One region of the Pseudoalteromonas sp. CO325X genome, then DNA from elsewhere that is predicted to be linked to it. Evidence: predicted binding sites of a transcription regulator. Region 1 holds the regulator's gene; each other region holds the start of a gene.
What was found. Region 1 encodes LexA, which represses DNA repair genes until DNA is damaged. Its sites were predicted from a motif close to TACTGTATNNNNATACAGTA; they were not measured.
Positions count from the first base shown of each region.

Region 2: dinG (ATP-dependent DNA helicase DinG) is a predicted target of LexA. The motif match lies at 3,364-3,383, and genes of this name have one in related genera.
Region 3: ruvC (crossover junction endodeoxyribonuclease RuvC) is a predicted target of LexA. The motif match lies at 2,390-2,409, and genes of this name have one in related genera.

Region 1 is NZ_SGPG01000020.1:4,387-10,538, forward strand. It holds gene EXT46_RS09920 (hotdog fold thioesterase) at 111-569, opposite strand; gene grxB (glutaredoxin 2) at 579-1,214, opposite strand; gene EXT46_RS09930 (DUF924 family protein) at 1,313-1,843, shown strand; gene EXT46_RS09935 (STAS/SEC14 domain-containing protein) at 1,844-2,209, opposite strand; gene EXT46_RS09940 (HNH endonuclease family protein) at 2,275-3,024, opposite strand; gene lexA (transcriptional repressor LexA) at 3,244-3,861, shown strand; gene coxB (cytochrome c oxidase subunit II) at 4,180-5,313, shown strand; gene ctaD (cytochrome c oxidase subunit I) at 5,310-6,152, shown strand, end outside.
Region 2 is NZ_SGPG01000036.1:17,890-24,041, reverse strand. It holds gene EXT46_RS18280 (TonB-dependent receptor) at 1-702, opposite strand, end outside; gene EXT46_RS18275 (DNA polymerase II) at 947-3,247, opposite strand; gene dinG (ATP-dependent DNA helicase DinG) at 3,395-5,467, shown strand; gene EXT46_RS18265 (TSUP family transporter) at 5,468-6,152, shown strand, end outside.
Region 3 is NZ_SGPG01000018.1:5,740-11,891, forward strand. It holds gene ruvB (Holliday junction branch migration DNA helicase RuvB) at 186-1,193, opposite strand; gene ruvA (Holliday junction branch migration protein RuvA) at 1,207-1,827, opposite strand; gene ruvC (crossover junction endodeoxyribonuclease RuvC) at 1,830-2,351, opposite strand; gene aspS (aspartate--tRNA ligase) at 2,463-4,241, opposite strand; gene EXT46_RS09335 (DUF72 domain-containing protein) at 4,428-5,285, shown strand; gene EXT46_RS09340 (DUF3334 family protein) at 5,370-6,059, opposite strand.

The DNA of each region.
Region 1 (6,152 bases):
GATCCTGAGAAACGTTCCGAAAAAGCTCAATTCAAAACACCTTTCGCAGGGCTAAAGCCTTGCCTATTTATTTTCAGACTGAAGTCTGACCTACAGGTGATCATCCCGCTTTAAAGCCCTGTGCCTTTTGAACGCTTCTCAACCACCGCAGCCGTCATCCTTGAAATACAACACAAATCGCCGGCGCTGTTGTAAATTTTTATCTCCCACACTGATGAGCGGCCGCCTAGATGCACGGGCTTGGTCACGGCTTTAAGTGTGCCGGTGCGTGAGGCTTTAAGGTGGTTGGCGTTGATCTCCTGGCCGACGCAGTAGTATTTGCGGGTATCGACCACAAAATTGGCGGCGTAGCTGGCCACGGTTTCGGCTAATGCCACGTAAACGCCGCCATGAACAATGCCCATGGGGTTATATAATTCGTTGCTCACAGGGAGGCAGGCGACCAGGTAATCGTCGCCTATCTCTGTGATCTCAATGCCGAGTTTAGTCATTAAGGTGCCTTTTTCACCTACACCTAAATCAAGCTTTTTACATAAGGCTAAATCAATCTCTTGGGCCCAAATACTCATCTGTATTCCTTAAACAGCAACGCGGGTAAAGGTTTTAATTCGGTGTTCAGTGGCTAATGTATCGACATAGTCGCGTACATGCTCTGGAAAGGTTAAGTCTTTGACCACAGTGAGGTTGCGCAGAAACGGAAACAACGCCACATCGGCCCAAGTAATATGTTCTGGGGTTTGCAGCCATGTTAACTCACTCAATGCGTGTTCCATTGTGGCGATATCAGCGTCGCTGTTGGCTAACACGCTATCGAAAGATTCGCCCAGGCGCTGCTCTTTCTTCTCGCGAAAATAGCTGATAGCGGTATCAATCGCGTATTCCGGTAGAGCCAGCTGCGGCCAGCGCACAAAGGTCAGCCGTAAAAAGGTTTCAAGATGCTTTTCAACCCACTGTTGGGCTTGATTAAAGTGCTCTCCCTGTGACAGCTCCTTGTTGGCAAGAGTGCAGAAATACTCGGCAATATCTAAGCTTTCGGCCATCGCGGTATCATCATCTTTGACCAAAATAGGCACTATTTTTTTGCCCACTAACTGGTTTGGGGTGGCCTCGTCATCGTTGAGGAGGAAGCGTACGTCCACCTCTAAGCCCAAGGCGCGTGCAACCAGTAACGACTTTATACAATAGGGGCAATGTTCAAATATAAACAGCTTCATAAAAAATACCTCAGAGCTTGCGAATTACTACCTTTTGGCCTTAGCTGTAACTAAACAATAGTTGCCGGACGAAAGCAAACTTTCGCCATTAGATCATCATGCAATATGAATCCGTTTACGAATTTTGGTTTACTCACAGCAGTCCACAGGATTGGTTTAAAAAAAGCGCCGACTTTGACGCCACAATAAAAAAGCAATTTTTACCTACTTACGAGGCAGCGCGCCAAGGCGAGCTTTATTCTTGGCGAAAATCTGCTCGAGGCGCGTTATGTGAAATTATAGTGCTGGATCAGTTTCCTCGTAATATGTTCCGCGATACGGCCCAAGCGTTTGCAACCGATACACTGGCTTTATGTTTGGCGCAGAATGCGGTGGAAAAAAAGTTTGCTTTGGAACTTGATGATACCGAGCGTAGTTTCTTATACATGCCCTATATGCACAGTGAGAGCCAGGCGATTCATGTGGTGGCCGAGCAGCTTTTTCGGCCCTTGAGTAATTATAAATATGAACTGGCTCACAAAGAAATCATTGACCGTTTTGGGCGTTATCCACATCGTAATGATATTCTCGGTCGGCAATCGAGCGACGCTGAGCAGGCGTTTTTAAATCAGCCCGGTAGCCGCTTTTAGTTAAGGGCTTTGTGCCCACTGCTTCGCTTGCTCACGTTGTTCATAACGAAAGGATTTAACCTCTGCATGAATAAAGTGTGCGCCTAGTTGCTGGGCAAAGTCACCAAGCAACGAATTGGTGGCAATGGCTACTTTGTTCACCTTTTTATGATGGTCACGCACAAATTGCAGATGAGAGAGTAACGCGGCAAATGAGTCCCACCCCGGAAAGTGTTCAGTAGCAATAATGAGAGCATGTAGCTTTGCATGCTGTTCAATGTAAGGGTCGATAATACGCACTGCTGCTGCAAAGTCTTCTGCTGTCAGCTGGCCTTGTGGTTCGAGTAGGGCAGTATTGTGTGTTTCGTTTATAGTGATATTGAGCATATATCCTCGCCAACGAGTTCATTGGATGCTCTATCAATATAGAATATTTACTTTCAAACGGTTGGTTATTGGTGCACGGTTGAGGGCAGTGCGCTGAGGTTTAAAGTTTCACCTACGCAGCTTTGCAGCAAACTCTGAACTTGGTCTTTTTCGCTTTGCGAGTAGCGAAGGTCATACTTGCTCATGATGTAATTAAAGCGCTGAATGTACTGACAACGGTAATCTTGGTGCGGCGGCAACCATTGCCAAGGACCTTTTGCTCCTTTGCTACGATTTAGGCCATCATCAACAGCAAGCAAGTTCTCCATATCGTTGGCAAATTGTGCCTTTTGCGAACGACTCCAGGTGGCAGCACCGTGTTCATAGGCAAATTTAAGCGGCACAATATGGTCTATATCTAAGTCATCGTCATTGCGTAGTATCTGCCCTGAATAAGGGTCATGCCACTGACCGCTGGTGACGGTGCAGCGCGCCTGGGTGGTGTAGCTTACATTAGTGTGTGATTGGGCAATCAGCACTTCAGCACGGGCGTCTTGGCAGTCGTGATCGGTGTCTAACCAATGTGGCCAGTTATCCCGATGATAACTATTTTCTGATGTGTGTTTAGTGTAGTTCTTTGGTAAACGTCCACCGTCTGCTAGACAGCTTTCTAAGTTCGCATAGGGAGTGAAAGATTGAGTGCGTTGATAATGAGCAGAGTCTTCAGGGTGACAAAGGCCGCTGCGCGACATCTTGACCGTATCGGCTTTGCACGCACCTATCGTCAGTGCCGAAATAAGTAAAAGGAACGCTGAAAATACACCTTGGCGAGTCATCTAACTGCTTAATAATATGACTAAAACAGCGCTACTTTAAAGCATTGTCGCGCATTCGTCACCTATCACTTTATGAGTATGAGGTGAGGTTGCATATGAACAAAAGCGAAGTTGCATTAATTAAGGTTGCAACAGTCAGCAAATTCCCTGATTTTATTTGCGATTTTCATTTAACTGTATATACTCACAGTTAAATGTACTGTATGGAAACCCAGTTGTATGCGCCCATTAACTAAACGCCAATCGCAAATTCTTGAGCTGATTAAAGTCTTTATTAAAGATACCGGCATGCCGCCGACGCGTGCAGAAATTGCACAAACACTGGGGTTTCGCAGTGCTAACGCCGCAGAAGAACATCTTAAGGCGTTGGCTAAGAAAGGCGTAATTAAAATGAAGCCTGGCGCGAGTCGAGGTATTCAATTGGTCGAGGAAGAAGAACCCGAACAATTGGGCCTGCCTTTAATTGGCCGCGTTGCTGCGGGCGAGCCTATTCTTGCCCAACAGCATATAGAGAGTCACTGCCAGATAGACCCATTGTTGTTCAAGCCTGCTGCAGATTACTTGCTGCGCGTAAATGGCATGAGTATGAAAGACATCGGCATCATGGATGGCGACTTATTAGCGGTACATCGCACTCAGGTGGCTGAAAACGGCCAAGTGGTGGTCGCGCGGGTTGATGAAGATGTCACCGTGAAGCGCTTAGAAAAAGCTGGGCGTAAGGTTCTGCTGCATGCAGAGAATGAAGAATTCACACCCATTGAAGTCGATTTAGAAAACGAATCCTTTAATATTGAAGGCTTAGCTGTAGGTGTGATCCGAAACGCCGACTGGATGTAATTAAATTTACTTATTTTGCCTCTAATAGGTCGGTTATTAGGGGCTTTCCCCACGTTCCCTCCTTAGCCACAGTGCTTTCTAACAGTTTGAATCTCCCTGTTAATTTATTAATAAAACGTAAACAAAAATAGTGTATTAACTTGCTATTAGCTCAATCTTTGACTAATTGGTTATATTACAGGCTTTGCTGGTCGGTTTTTCAACAGTTTGTTTAGGGTCAAAGTTGTCGACTGGTAAAAGCATAATAATAACGAAGATTGGGTATTAAGCTGTAACCGCCTCTTCCTTGCATTGCGCAACAATAAGGAGATGGTACACATGAAGAAGCTGAGCTCCCTCATGTTGCTATGTCTGTTATTCCCTCAATTGGTGTCCGCGAATAGCAAGTACAACTTGCGCCAAGGGGTAACTGACATTAGCGAAAATGTTTACCAACTACACATGACCATATTTATTATATGCTGTGTGATTGGTGTGGTTGTTTTCGCGGTGATGTTTTGGGCGCTGCTCAAACACCGCAAGTCAAAAGGGGTCACCCCCGCTACCTTTCATGAAAGCACCAAAGTAGAAATACTTTGGACAGCGATTCCATTTGTTATTCTCATAGCCATGGCTGTTCCGGCCACCAAAACCCTGATTGCTATGGAGGATACATCAAAGGCCGATATCACCATTAAGGTGACTGGATCACAATGGAAATGGCACTACGAGTATATGGGTCACGATGTGGGCTTTTACTCACTGCTGTCTACGCCTCAAGAGCAAATCAAAAATGCGCAAAATAAGGGCGACAATTACCTCCTCGAAGTAGATAAACCCTTGGTCATTCCCACTAATCAAAAAGTACGTTTTTTAATGACCTCGGATGACGTCATTCACTCTTGGTGGGTGCCCGATTTTGCAGTAAAGAAAGACGCTAACCCTGGGTTTATCAACGAAGCTTGGACGCGCGTAAACGAACCGGGTACGTATCGCGGCCAGTGCGCCGAGTTATGCGGCAAAGACCACGGCTTTATGCCGGTGGTCGTAGAAGCAAAACCCCCTGAAGAGTTTGACGCTTGGCTGGCAGAGCAGAAACAAGCGAAGCAAGCTCAGGCGCAGGCTGATGCTGAGCTGCTAGAACAAATCCTCTCAGAAGATGAGCTTATGGCATCGGGCGAGCAAGTGTACATCACTCGCTGCGCAGCTTGTCATCAGCCTACGGGGCTTGGTTTACCTGGAGTCTTCCCCGCCATTAAAGGCAGTCCCATAGCCACCGGCGATATTAACGACCATATCGATATTGTGCTGCACGGTAAGCCAGGGACTGCGATGCAGGCATTTGTCGGTCAACTTACGCTTAAAGAGTTGGCAGCGGTGGTTACTTACCAACGCAATGCCTTTGGTAATGAAACCGGTGACATCGTTCAACCAAGCGTGATTCAGGCCTATATTGATGGGGAGGAACAATGAGTACAGCAGCTGCAACACATGAACATCACGGGCCTGCAACCGGAATTAAACGCTGGCTTTTTACTACTAACCACAAAGACATCGGCACCTTGTACTTATTATTTTCGTTGTTGATGTTTTTAACCGGTGGCGCCATGGCAATGGTGATCCGAGCCGAGCTATTCCAACCAGGACTTCAGCTGGTTGACCCTCATTTTTTCAACCAAATGACCACAGTACACGGTTTGATTATGGTCTTCGGCGCCGTGATGCCTGCCTTTACGGGCTTAGCTAACTGGATGATCCCCATGATGATTGGCGCGCCAGATATGGCTTTGCCGCGAATGAATAACTGGAGCTTTTGGATTCTGCCATTCGCTTTTGCCATCTTATTGCTGTCGCTGTTTATGGAAGGCGGCGGTCCGGCCTTTGGGTGGACCTTCTATGCGCCCTTATCGACCACCTACAGCAACGACAATACTGCCCTGTTTGTATTTGCCATTCACATTATGGGGATAAGCTCCATCATGGGGGCCATTAATGTCATTGTGACTATCGTTAATATGCGTGCTCCAGGGATGAAGTGGATGAAATTACCGCTGTTTGTGTGGACCTGGTTGATCACTGCGTTTTTATTAATTGCAGTGATGCCGGTGTTGGCGGGTGCGGTGACCATGGTGCTCACTGATAAGTATTTTGGCACTGATTTCTTCAATGCCGCCGGTGGTGGCGACCCTGTGATGTTCCAGCATATCTTTTGGTTCTTTGGTCACCCGGAAGTGTACATTATGATTTTGCCAGCGTTTGGCATTATCTCCACCATAGTTCCTACCTTTTCACGCAAAAAACTGTTTGGCTAT
Region 2 (6,152 bases), on a different contig from region 1:
CGCATGACCTTTACCGCCATCAAAGGTGCCGCCAAGTGTTGCACTGAAATCAAACGCCGCGCCATCAAAACCGTCGCTACCGCTTGGATATTCGAAGCCCTTCTCATCCATCAACCCTTGGATGTACTCATTGTCATTATCGTGTTGGTACGCAGAGCCACCAATATCAACTTGGAAGCCTTCGAAGTCATCATTCATTACGAAGTTAACAACACCGGCTACCGCATCGGCACCATAAGTTGTTGAACCACCACCGGTCATTACTTCAACGCGTTTAATTAACGCAGCTGGAATTTGGTTAATATCAGCCGATTGCGTGTAAATACCACCAGCCTGTGCTCGACGACCGTTGATAAGTACTAGCGTACGCTGAGCACCCATACCACGAAGGTCAAGTGTTGCTGTACCGGTTGCACCATTTGATTGGAAAGCAGTTTGTGATGCTTCGATTTGCGGAAGGTTATTCATGATATCTTCGACGCGGGTAAAGCCCGACATAGCGATATCTTCTGCAGAGGTTACTTGTACTGGAGTAGCTGTTTCAAGATCAGTACGCTTGATACGCGAACCGGTTACTTCGATACGCTCGACATCATCAGCACCCTCTTCAGCAGCGATGGCATTTGCCGAAATGCCTGCTGTTGAAGCAGCACCAAAAGCAAGTGCTAAGCGCACTGATTTTGCGATTTTGCTATTTAACATTAGATTCTCCCTGGATCACTTGTAGACGTGATTGTTTTTATTGCGGCTGTTAACCGCTTGTAATTAAATGCACTAAGTAATGCACTTTGATTGTGATAATAAACAATTATGGAATTATTGGTCAACACCAAATTAACAAGACAACTATATCTATAACAAATAACGCTTAATAAATATAAAATCCCAACACTTAGATCAAAAAAGGAACAATGGGGATGCTTTTGTAAACAAAGAGGTTTTTAGATTAAATTAATGTGAACTGACTATCTAGGGGGCAGTGAAGCGATGCGTCGCACACATCAGCAATATCATCGATGATGGGTTTTAGCTGTTTCTCAAGGTAATGAGCTAAGTCCAGAGGCCTACTGCAAGGGGTACAGCGAGGACCATCAACTGTTATAACGTACTCAACCCAATCACCTTTAGCGTAACTTTGAGTGCTATTTCGGGCAGCCTTCACATGAGGGGGGGTTGCTTTGGTGTATTCATCAGGACTTTTGCCTAAGCGTTTGGCATAAGTTAAGAGCTGGGCGTTATCCCCTTTTTGTAAAATGTTAACATAATTATCAATGATATGTTGCAGATTTGCTCCGGTGAATAATCCTTGAAACAGTTCACCTTGAAACTTTCTCGCCAGTGGCGTCCAATCGCTACGCACCGACTCCATGCCTTTAAAAACGAGCTCACGGTGCTTCTGTACCAATAAACCAGTGTAACGTTTCTTCGTTCCCGCGTCTTTATGCCTTGCCTTGGGCATAAAAAAAGGTCGATATAGGCTTTCGTATTCAAGCTCCAAATAGCTAGGTATTCCATAGCTTTGTTCAAGTGTTTGCCGCCAACGGTCGTTAATTTTTGTCACTAACTCTTTGGCTAACGTATGGCTTTGTTCGTCACTAAGCTTTTCGGGTAGTGCGATAAAGGTAGAGTCGGTATCGCCGTAAATCACATCAACGCCGTATTCAATCAGCCACTGTCGCGTTGTTTGCATAATATCGTGCCCGCGTAAGGTAATCGAACTGGCTAGCCTAGGGTCGTAAAAGCGACAGCCTTTTGAGCCAAGCACGCCGTATAGGCTGTTCATGATAATCTTGATGGCCTGCTGAAGATGAGGGTCGCGGTGCTTTTTGGCCTCTTGACGGGCCTGTGCGAGGCTGGCAACCAGATCAGGAAGATGATGTTTGCTGCGAGAAAAAAATGCCTCATGATACCCAGCAATTGCGTCATCAGGGGCATTGAGTCCCTCTATTAAGCCCATGGGATCGATACAAAAGGTACGAATAATACTCGGGTAAAGGCTTTTAAAGTCAAGAACGGCAACATTTTGATAAAGACCGGGCACCGAGTCCATCACATAACCGCCTGGGCTGTCGAAGGTCAATCCATGATCGCCTAAATTAGGAGCCACATAGCCACTGCGATGTAACAATGGCAAATAAAGGTTAGTGAACGCTGCGACCGACCCTCCTAGCCGTTCTAATGGCAGCCCTGTAAGCTGGGTCCGCACAATAGCAAAGTCGACCAATTCTAGACGAGCAAAGATGGCTAATACAAGCTCACAGTCTTTTAAGTTATATTCAGCAAGTTGCAGTTTATCTTCGTTGAAAAGCCGGGAAATCTCGGAAACTTTGTCTTTATTTCCGATAAGCTTTCGCTCGCCAAGGATTTCGTGGGCAACATTATCAAGGGCAAAGCTGGGGTAGTAATATGTGGCGTTTTTAAGCATATCAATGCCATCAAGTACCGCGCGCCCGGGAACTATAAGCTTAGCGACTTTTCCTCCGCGCCACACAACCGCCTCGTTATTGCGTCCTAAATTAAGACGAATACCCAATTGCTGAGCGCGATAGCACAGCAGCTGAAAGTCAAAATCGACCACATTCCAACCAATGATCACATCAGGGTCAATATGGTGTATGAGCTCCTGTAACCGCACGAGCAAAGCGGCCTCGTCCTCAACATAATCAAGCCACGAGCGCTCTTCTGTGTTACGCCCAACCATCAGCACCTTTTTAAACCGTTCACTTACCAAGCCAACACTGTAAAGCACCCCATCGCCACTGCATTCAATATCCAGCGATAAAACCCGCAAAGTGGGCCGGTAGTGGGGATGGCTTTTAAACCGCGCTTGAGCTAAGGTGCCATTAGCACTAAAGGTGCCGTCTACCCAAACGCCGCCGCGAATAAATCGCTCCATTAAGAAACGCTCGTGGGCGCGGATATCATCTTCGTATAACGTAATCCCCTGCTCTTTAAGCTGTTCTCGCGCCGCATAAAACTGATTCAAGTGCGTGAAATAACACCCTGCCATGGGTTTACCGGCAAAAGAGTGCAGCGCTACTGCGCGGATATCACAAGGCAAGTTGGCGGCTTGGAGTAATTTTGTCACTCGCTGCTGCTGCGATTGAGCAACGAAAAATACCGCAGACTCAGCGACAGATTGTGCTTTAACTGGGCCGTTGTCTGTGGCCAGCCAAAAGACATGACTGATACCATCGCTCAGTTGTCGTGTTTGCGCGGAAAGGATAAACCCTGCTATTGGAGCCAACCGAATACCTATAGAAGTGAGTAAATACAGCGCGTTGTTTTCTATGCCTTGCCCAAGCATCGCGACATAAGTGAATTGTCACTTGAGTCATATGCAGCCACACTCTAAAATGGTCGCACTGTAAATATATACATAAGTTGATACACCATGCTATCCGATCCGCTGAAAAAAACAATCCGAAACGCTCATCAGCGGATAGCTTCAAGCATGGATGATTATCGCCCTCGTGCCAGCCAAAACTACTTGGTCGCAGAGATAGCAAAAACACTCGCTGGTGAATATGACAAAAAGCAACGCATTTGCGTGGTCGAAGCCGGTACCGGAACCGGCAAATCTTTGGCCTATTGCTTAGGTGCCTTACCACTGGCACTCAAACGTAATAAAAAGCTGGTGATTGCAACCGCTACAGTGGCCTTGCAAGAGCAGCTGCTCTATAAAGAGTTACCCTTTTTTGCCCAGCACAGCGGTCTTATTTTTAGTTATGATTTGGTCAAAGGCAGGGGACGCTATATCTGCACCCATAAGCTCCATAACGCCGTCAATGGCGAACAAGAGCAACTGGCGTTGATGCCCACCTTAAGCTCTCCTTTGAGTGACATGGAGCAAAAATGCCTGCATCAGCTGCATGATGCTTATCAAAACAAACAGTGGCAAGGTGACCGAGACTCATGGGCCGACGTGATCCCAGATCGCGTATGGCACCTCATTGCCTGTGATAAGCATGCCTGCCAACGGCAGATGAAAGCACACCAAACCTGCCCTTTCCATCTTGCGCGGCAAAAAATAGCGCAAATGGATGTGTTAGTGGCCAACCACAGTCTATTATTGGCTGATTTGGAGCTCGGCGGTGGCGTGATTTTGCCAGAGCCAGAAAACTGTATTTATGTGATTGATGAAGCACACCACTTACCGCATATCACTCGCGACTTTTCATCTGCCGCAGCCACCTTAAAAGGGACTCAGGATTGGCTCGAGAAACTACTCAAATTCAGCGGCAAAATGGCGCAAACCATTTTTAGCGCCAGCGCATCAGGCAGCCAATTTAAGCTCAATGATGCCCTTGATGATGTGGCCAGAGGCATGAAAACCGTGCTGAGTATGCTTGATAGTGCAGACTTTCAATACACCGAAGACGACACCTATCGTTTCTCACACGGAGTGCTGCCGCAACAGCTCACAGTGCAAGCCAAAGATATCAGTGAAGCCAGTAAAACGGCGCTACGCACCCTCAACAAGATGCACGAAGCACTCAGTAGCGACGTAAATGATGGCGATGTGAAGCCGTTTATTGCTGACCCTATTTTAGCTGAAAGTGGGCAATATATAGCCCGCTTAGAAACGCTACAAAAACTGTGGCAAAGCTATGCTAAAGAAAGCGAAAGCGTTCCTCATGCCAGGTGGATAAAGCGCATGGAGTATAAAAACCACCACGACTATCTCTTGAGTGACTGCCCTATAGAAGTGGGATTTTACCTCAAAGATAAATTATGGCGCGAGTGCGCAGGAGCGGTATTGTGCTCGGCCACACTCAGCGCCTTGGGCTCCTTTGAACATTTTGCCCATGAAAGCGGGCTACGCTCAGAGCAAGGAGTTAAGTTTATTAAGGTGCCCTCACCGTTTGATTACCCCAACCAAGCGCAGCTGCATATTCCCAAAACCGAGTGTGAGCCAACCGACAAAGCGTTTAGCGACTACCTTGCCAAAGCACTGCCCAACACCTTAGATAAATCCAAGGCCAATCTGGTGTTGTTTGCTTCCTATTGGCAAATGCACCATGTCGCCGAGCGTTTGCGTAAACAGGGGTGGGATATTTTGATGCAAGGCGAGCTCTCTCGGGATACATTGATCCGCCGTCACAAACGCCGTATTGATGATGCCCAAGGCAGTGTGCTGTTTGGCACCCAAAGTTTGTCTGAAGGGCTGGATTTGCCTGGCGATTACCTTACTAATCTAGTGATCACAAAAATCCCGTTTGCGGTGCCTACCTCACCGATTGAAGAAGCGCAAGCAGAGTTTGTGGAGCAAAAAGGAGGCAATCCGTTTTTATCCATTACCGTACCGGACGCCGCCAAGAAATTAGTACAAAGCTGTGGTAGACTGCTGCGCAAAGAAAGAGACAGTGGTGTTATTACCATTTTCGACCGTCGCTTAATCACCAAGCGTTATGGTAAAGCCATGCTCGATACCTTGCCGCCCTTTAAACGAAAAATAGATTATTAGATGTTTGAACTAGCTCTCGACCCATCGACTTGGGCCATTTTATGCGCCGTAGCCCTTGCTGCAGGCTTTATCGATGCTATCGCCGGCGGCGGCGGTATGTTAACCGTACCTGCCCTACTTACGGCCGGATTACCCCCGCATTTAACGCTGGGAACTAACAAGTTAGCGGCCAGTTTTGGCTCACTGACAGCCAGTGTCACCTATTACCGTAAACGTTTGTTCGACCCTAAGTTCTGGGCTGCGTCGATTCTCGCCACCGCTATCGGCGCTACCTTAGGCACCTTATTGGTCGATAGTATGAGCACCGAGTTTCTCAACAAACTCATTCCTGTGGTGATCATCGCCGTCGCTATCTACTCGTTATTTGGCAAGCTCAGTCCACAGCAAAGTAACGATTTACCGCTGCTCTCTGGCGCTATGCGTATAAAACAGTGGCTACAAGGCTTAGCCTTAGGCTTTTTCGATGGCATGGCTGGCCCAGGCACGGGCACATTCTGGACCGCGTCAAATAGCCTCCTTTATAAAATGAGCCTGTTGATCAATTGCGGTTTAGCCCGTTCGATGAATTTTGTCAGTAACTTTATTTCGCTGATCACCTTTGTAGCCCTCGGTCATGTTAACTTCTTACTCGGCGCCACCATGGGGTTATTCTTGATGTTAGGGGCCTGGCTGGGGGCTCATTCAG
Region 3 (6,152 bases), on a different contig from region 1:
CCCGCTTTGTTAGCGGGCTTTTTTTTGCCTGCAATAAGATACCAAGCACAGCTTAATCTGTTGTGAATTACTCTGCTTTTAATAAGCCACCTGTATAGAGACAGCGTCGACCTAAACTTGGGTGTATTGGTAAGGGAATGAGGCAGGTTGGGCCGAGCTAAACCGCTCGGCAGGGTGTGCCAAGGTTAGTCTGTGGTTTTACTGAGACCAAAATGCGCATAGGCATGATCTGATACAATCCGTCCTCGCGGCGTACGCTGGATAAAGCCTTGCTGTATTAGATAGGGTTCAATCACATCTTCTATGGTTTCTTTTTCCTCGCCGATGGCTGCTGCGAGATTATCCAGCCCCACCGGCCCGCCCATGAACTTTTCTATAATCGCTAGCAAGTATTTACGGTCCATATAATCAAAACCGCTTTTGTCTACATCGACCATATCGAGCGCTTGTGCGGCAATATCAATACATACGCGACCATCACCTTTAACTTCTGCAAAATCTCGCACTCGGCGCAGTAACCGGTTAGCAATGCGGGGAGTCCCTCGCGAGCGCTTGGCGACTTCTAAAGCGCCCTGCTCGTCAACGGCTAAACCTAGATGATCGGCGGAGCGTTTAACAATGGCGGCAAGGTCGGCAACGGAATAAAACTCCAAACGTTGCACAATACCGAAACGATCGCGCAGCGGAGAAGTTAATGAGCCTGCACGGGTCGTAGCACCAATTAAAGTAAATGGCGGTAAATCAAGTTTAATCGAGCGCGCTGCAGGGCCTTCACCAATCATGATATCGAGTTGATAGTCTTCCATGGCTGGATAGAGTATTTCCTCAACATGTGGGCTCATGCGATGAATTTCGTCAATAAACAGCACATCATGAGCTTCTAAGTTAGTCAGTAAGGCGGCGAGATCGCCGGCTTTTTCCAACACCGGACCGGAAGTCGTTTTAATACTCACATTGAGTTCATTAGCAACAATATTGGCTAACGTGGTTTTACCTAACCCAGGGGGACCAAATATAAGGAGATGATCTAAGGCCTCGCTACGTGAGCGTGCAGCCTCGATAAAAATATCCATCTGCTGTTTAACATGAGGTTGGCCGTGATAGTCGGCCAATAACTTAGGCCGAATGGCTCTATCGACCACATCTTCATTACCCTGTACCTCTGGCTCAATCAGCCGATCCGCTTCTATCATGATGGTATCTCTGTTATAGCATCGCTTTGAGCGCTTGCTTAATCATTTCTTCGGAGGCCATGCTTGGCTTCGCGACTGCTTTTACCGACTTCACTGCCTGAGCATTTTTATAACCCAGAGCCTCAAGTGCGGCAACCGCATCGTCTTGGGCATTACTCGCGACCAAAGTATCGCCATTGGGCGCATCCATTGGTGCCAAATCAGTGTGAGGGGTAAATAAGTCAGGACCCCAATCTTTAAGCCTGTCTTTCATTTCTAACACTAACCGCTCTGCGGTTTTTTTGCCAACGCCAGGAAGCTTTACTAAGGTGCTTGCATCGCCATGATGAACGCAATGGATAAATTGCTCTGCCGACATCCCCGATAAAATACCTAGGCCTAATTTAGGCCCTACCCCATTGGCTTTTAGCAATTCACGAAACAGGGCGCGTTCGTTTTTGGTGTTAAACCCAAATAACAGCTGCGCATCCTCTCGCACCACAAAGTGGGTATACAAGGTGACCTGTTCGCCACACTCGGGAAGTGCATAAAAGCAACTCATGGGGAGGTTGATTTCATAGCCAATGCCCGATGCTTCCACTAGCACCTCAGGGGGCTGCTTCTCAACCAACAATCCTCTAATTCGTCCTATCATTGTTACCTCAAGCGTCCGCGCACGGTTTTACGTGCTTGACCGGACAGTTTTATTAAGTTTTGTTGTGAGTGGCCATGACACATAGCAATAGCCAAGGCGTCGGCGGCATCTGCTTGCGGCGTGGCTGGCAGCTTCAAAATATGCTTCACCATGTGTTGTACCTGTGCCTTTTCCGCAGAGCCTCGCCCAACCACTGCTTGTTTCACTTGCCGCGCGGAGTATTCTGACACGTCAATATCGGCCAAGGTCGCGGCAACAATGGCTGCGCCCCGAGCTTGTCCTAGCTTTAATGCCGAATCAGGATTGTGGGCCATAAACACTTGCTCTATGGCAAACGCGGTAGGGTTAAATTGCTCAATGAGTTGGCTGACGCCTTGGAAAATCATTTTTAGACGCAACGGGAAAGCGTTGTCACCTAGCTTAATACAGCCACTGCCCAAGTAATGGAACTTATGCCCTTGCTGCTGCACGACACCATAGCCGGTAAAGCGCGAGCCGGGGTCAATTCCCAAAATTATACTCACCCACTGACCTTATTATTATTCTCGCTTATGGAAATGGTAACTGTATGTATGACCAGTGTAAAGCTGAAGCATAAAAAAAGCGGCCTGAGCCGCTTCTTTTATCGCTATCGCTTATTCGCTCTGTTCACTCTCAGAGGCAGTCACTCCGATACCCAGCTCTTGCAGAGCATCGGGATTTGCCACACTCGGGGCATCGGTCATCAAACAAGATGCTTGCGTCGTTTTCGGGAAGGCAATGACATCACGAATATTGTCTGTACCACAAAGCAACATCACTAGACGGTCAAGGCCGAACGCCAAGCCTGCGTGCGGCGGTGTACCATACTTCAATGCATCGAGTAGGAAACCGAACTTATCTTGTTGCTCTTGCTCATTGATCCCCAATACGCGGAACGCTGCTTGTTGCATCGCATTATTGTGGATACGCACCGAACCACCACCCACTTCGTAACCATTAAGAACCATGTCGTAGGCATCAGACAGCGTACCGGCAGGGTTCGCTTCCAGCTCCTCTGGGCTGACATCTTTTGGCGCAGTAAATGGGTGGTGAACAGCATGTAGATTGCCTTCATCGTCTTCTTCAAACATCGGGAAGTCTACGACCCACAATGGCGCCCATTTAGTTAAATCAGTTAGCTCAAGATCTAAACCAATCTTCAAGCGCAGCGCACCCATGGCTTCATTGACCACATTGCGTGAGTCGGCACCAAATAAAATGATATCGCCAGTTTGCGCATTGGTGCGTTCAAGTAAGGCGGTGATCACCTCTTCGTTCAAGAATTTAGCAATCGGTGATTGCACGCCTTCCACACCCACGTCGCGGTCATTGACCTTCATCCAGGCTAAACCTTTAGCGCCATAGATGCCGATAAATTTGGTGTACTCATCAATTTGCTTACGTGATAACGACGCTCCACCTGGCACGCTAAGTACGGCTACGCGGCCTTTTTCATCATTAGCAGGGCCAGAGAACACTTTAAACTCAACGTCTTTAACCAAATCAGCAACGTCAATAAGCTCCATCGGGTTACGTAGGTCAGGCTTGTCTGAACCGAAACGACGCATGGCTTCGCTATAGGCCATTACTGGGAACTCGCCTAAGTCAACATTCAGCAACTCTTGCCACATATCACGGATCAGCTTTTCAGTGACACCGCGAACTTGGTCTGAACTCATAAATGAGGTTTCGATATCGATTTGCGTGAACTCTGGCTGGCGGTCGGCACGTAAATCTTCATCACGGAAACATTTAACGATTTGGTAGTAACGGTCAAAGCCAGACATCATCAACAATTGTTTAAACAGCTGCGGCGACTGCGGCAGCGCATAGAAGCTGCCATGATGCACACGGCTTGGCACAAGGTAGTCACGTGCTCCTTCAGGGGTCGCTTTGGTCAGTACCGGCGTTTCAATATCGAGGAAGTCATTGCTATCAAGGAAGCGGCGAACAAAACTTGTGGCTTTGGCACGCAACTTAATGCGGTCGCTCATCTCTAAGCGGCGAAGATCTAAGTAACGGTATTTTAGACGGCGCTCTTCGGAGTTTTGCTGGTTAAAATCCAGTGGTAGAGCGTCGCTGCGGTTAATAATCTCAAGGCCAGTACCTAGAATTTCCACTTCCCCTGTGCTCATGTCTTTGTTGACTTGGCTGTCAGGGCGAGCGCGGACTACCCCTTTGACTTGTACACAGAATTCTTGGCGAAGTTTATTCGCCACATCCATAAGCCCTTCGACTTCCGGGTCGAACACCACCTGCACCAAGCCTTCGCGGTCACGCACATCGACGAAGATCAAACCACCTAAATCACGGCGTTTGTTGATCCACCCACACAGAGTAACTTCTTGGTCGACATGACTTTTATTTAAGTGTCCGCAATATATAGAGCGCATAATATTCCTGTTTTAATTGTAAGCGCGCATTGGTTTAAGCACGCAGTGGCCAAATTAATTGCGTCAATTATATAAAAACGGCTGTCAATGTCACGAAGCAAACTCCGAGTTGCATACTTATTGAGCACCTAAAGCCATAAAGCTGTGCTAGCATAGCTGCCAATCACTATGAACCGTGCTTTAGCCATGCTTTATCTAGGTTGTCCACAGTGGTCTAATACCGCGTGGAAAGGACAATTATTTGCCCAACACTGTCAGCAATCACAGATGCTCGCCCGTTACAGTGAAGTATTTAATGCCGTGGAGGGAAACACCACTTTCTATGCCGATCCTAGCCCCGATGTGGTAAAGCGCTGGCTGCACAGCAGTGATGAGCACTTTCGCTTTACCTTTAAATTCCCAAAGCGTTTTAGCCACGACAGTGCCTTGCAAGCTCCGCACGAAGAACTCACACACTGGCTTAAACTAATGGCACCCTTATTCAGCAAAGTAGGCAGCTTGATGTTGCAATTGCCAGCAAGCTTTGCACCAACGCACCTCCCCCGACTGCAGCACTTTATTGCCCAACTACCCAAAGACTTGCACTACAGCGTGGAAGTGCGCCACCGCGATTTTTTTACCAAAGGTGACAGCGAGCGCGCACTGAACCGATTTTTATATCAACATAATATTGATCGTGTTTGTATGGACACCCGGGCGCTGTTTGCAGTCTCCCCTTATAATGACGCCATTATTGACGCACAGCAGAAGAAACCTCATTTACCGGTGCATGCGGTGGCCTTGGGCGAGCGCCCAGTGGTGCGTTTTGTGATTGCTGCGCTAAGTGATGAGTATCAGCACTATTACCAGCCTTGGTTGGCAAAGATTAAACAGTGGTTAGATGAAGGCAAGTCACCTTATGTGTTTTTACACACCGCTGATAACGACGGGGCGCCTTTACTGGCACGCCAGTTTGCCCAGGATTTGCAGCGCTTTTGTGGCTATTATCACCGTGCCGTTGAGCCATTCCCGGGTGAAAAGCACCAACAGGAACAGCTCTTTTAGCACCGCTGCACTGGCCCATGTGCTGGCATCACATCAGTCACAGAGGGTCGCAAGTCATGTTAGCCACACGCCGTACAGGGGAAATTAAAGACCTAGGTTTTCCATAAAATCGTCATCGATATCCTGCTCAGCCTGCTGCTTTTTTGCTTTTTCTTCAGCTTGTTGCTTATCGGCATGGGCACTTTCAATGATGTCATCAGGGTCTACCGCATCGGTGATGTCAAAATCATGAAGCTTGATGAACTCCGTTTTATCCATCGCCAATTCAAGGTAAAAAATATTTTGGTTCTGTGTGGTAAACGTCACACGGCGCGCCTGAGGCCTGTCCATAGTGGTATCCACAGAGATTTGCACTTGCTTGTTGATGGCCATCATTTTCGGCTGATTTTGGGTGATCGACGTGTGCAGTTGCTCCCTGACTTTATTAGTAAAGTCACCGACGATTTGGTTCATGAGCTCCCCTAGCACATTGGAAACATCATCAGAAAGGTGGCTCTTCGCTAACTCTTCCTCGGGCATGCCCATATTACGCAAGTAGTCCGAATAGACTTCCATCGCCGCTTGCGCGGTAAAATTCGTCACCACCAACCCTGTAAAGCCACCATCGAATAACACGAAGCAGCCAATATCTGGGCGCATACAGGTGCGGGTTATTTTTTGCACCATGGCCGAATAGCTAATGTTATTGCCGCTGGCAGAAGACAACACCTCGGTCACCGAATGACATAAGGTGGAAAGAATATCCTCGGTACTAATTACTTTGCTTTTTTTCATGCACTGTCTCACATCTTTATTTACTGGCATAAAACCATACTACAGCGGTTAACTTACTGAATAACCGAAAAACTAGCCAGTACTGTTTACATT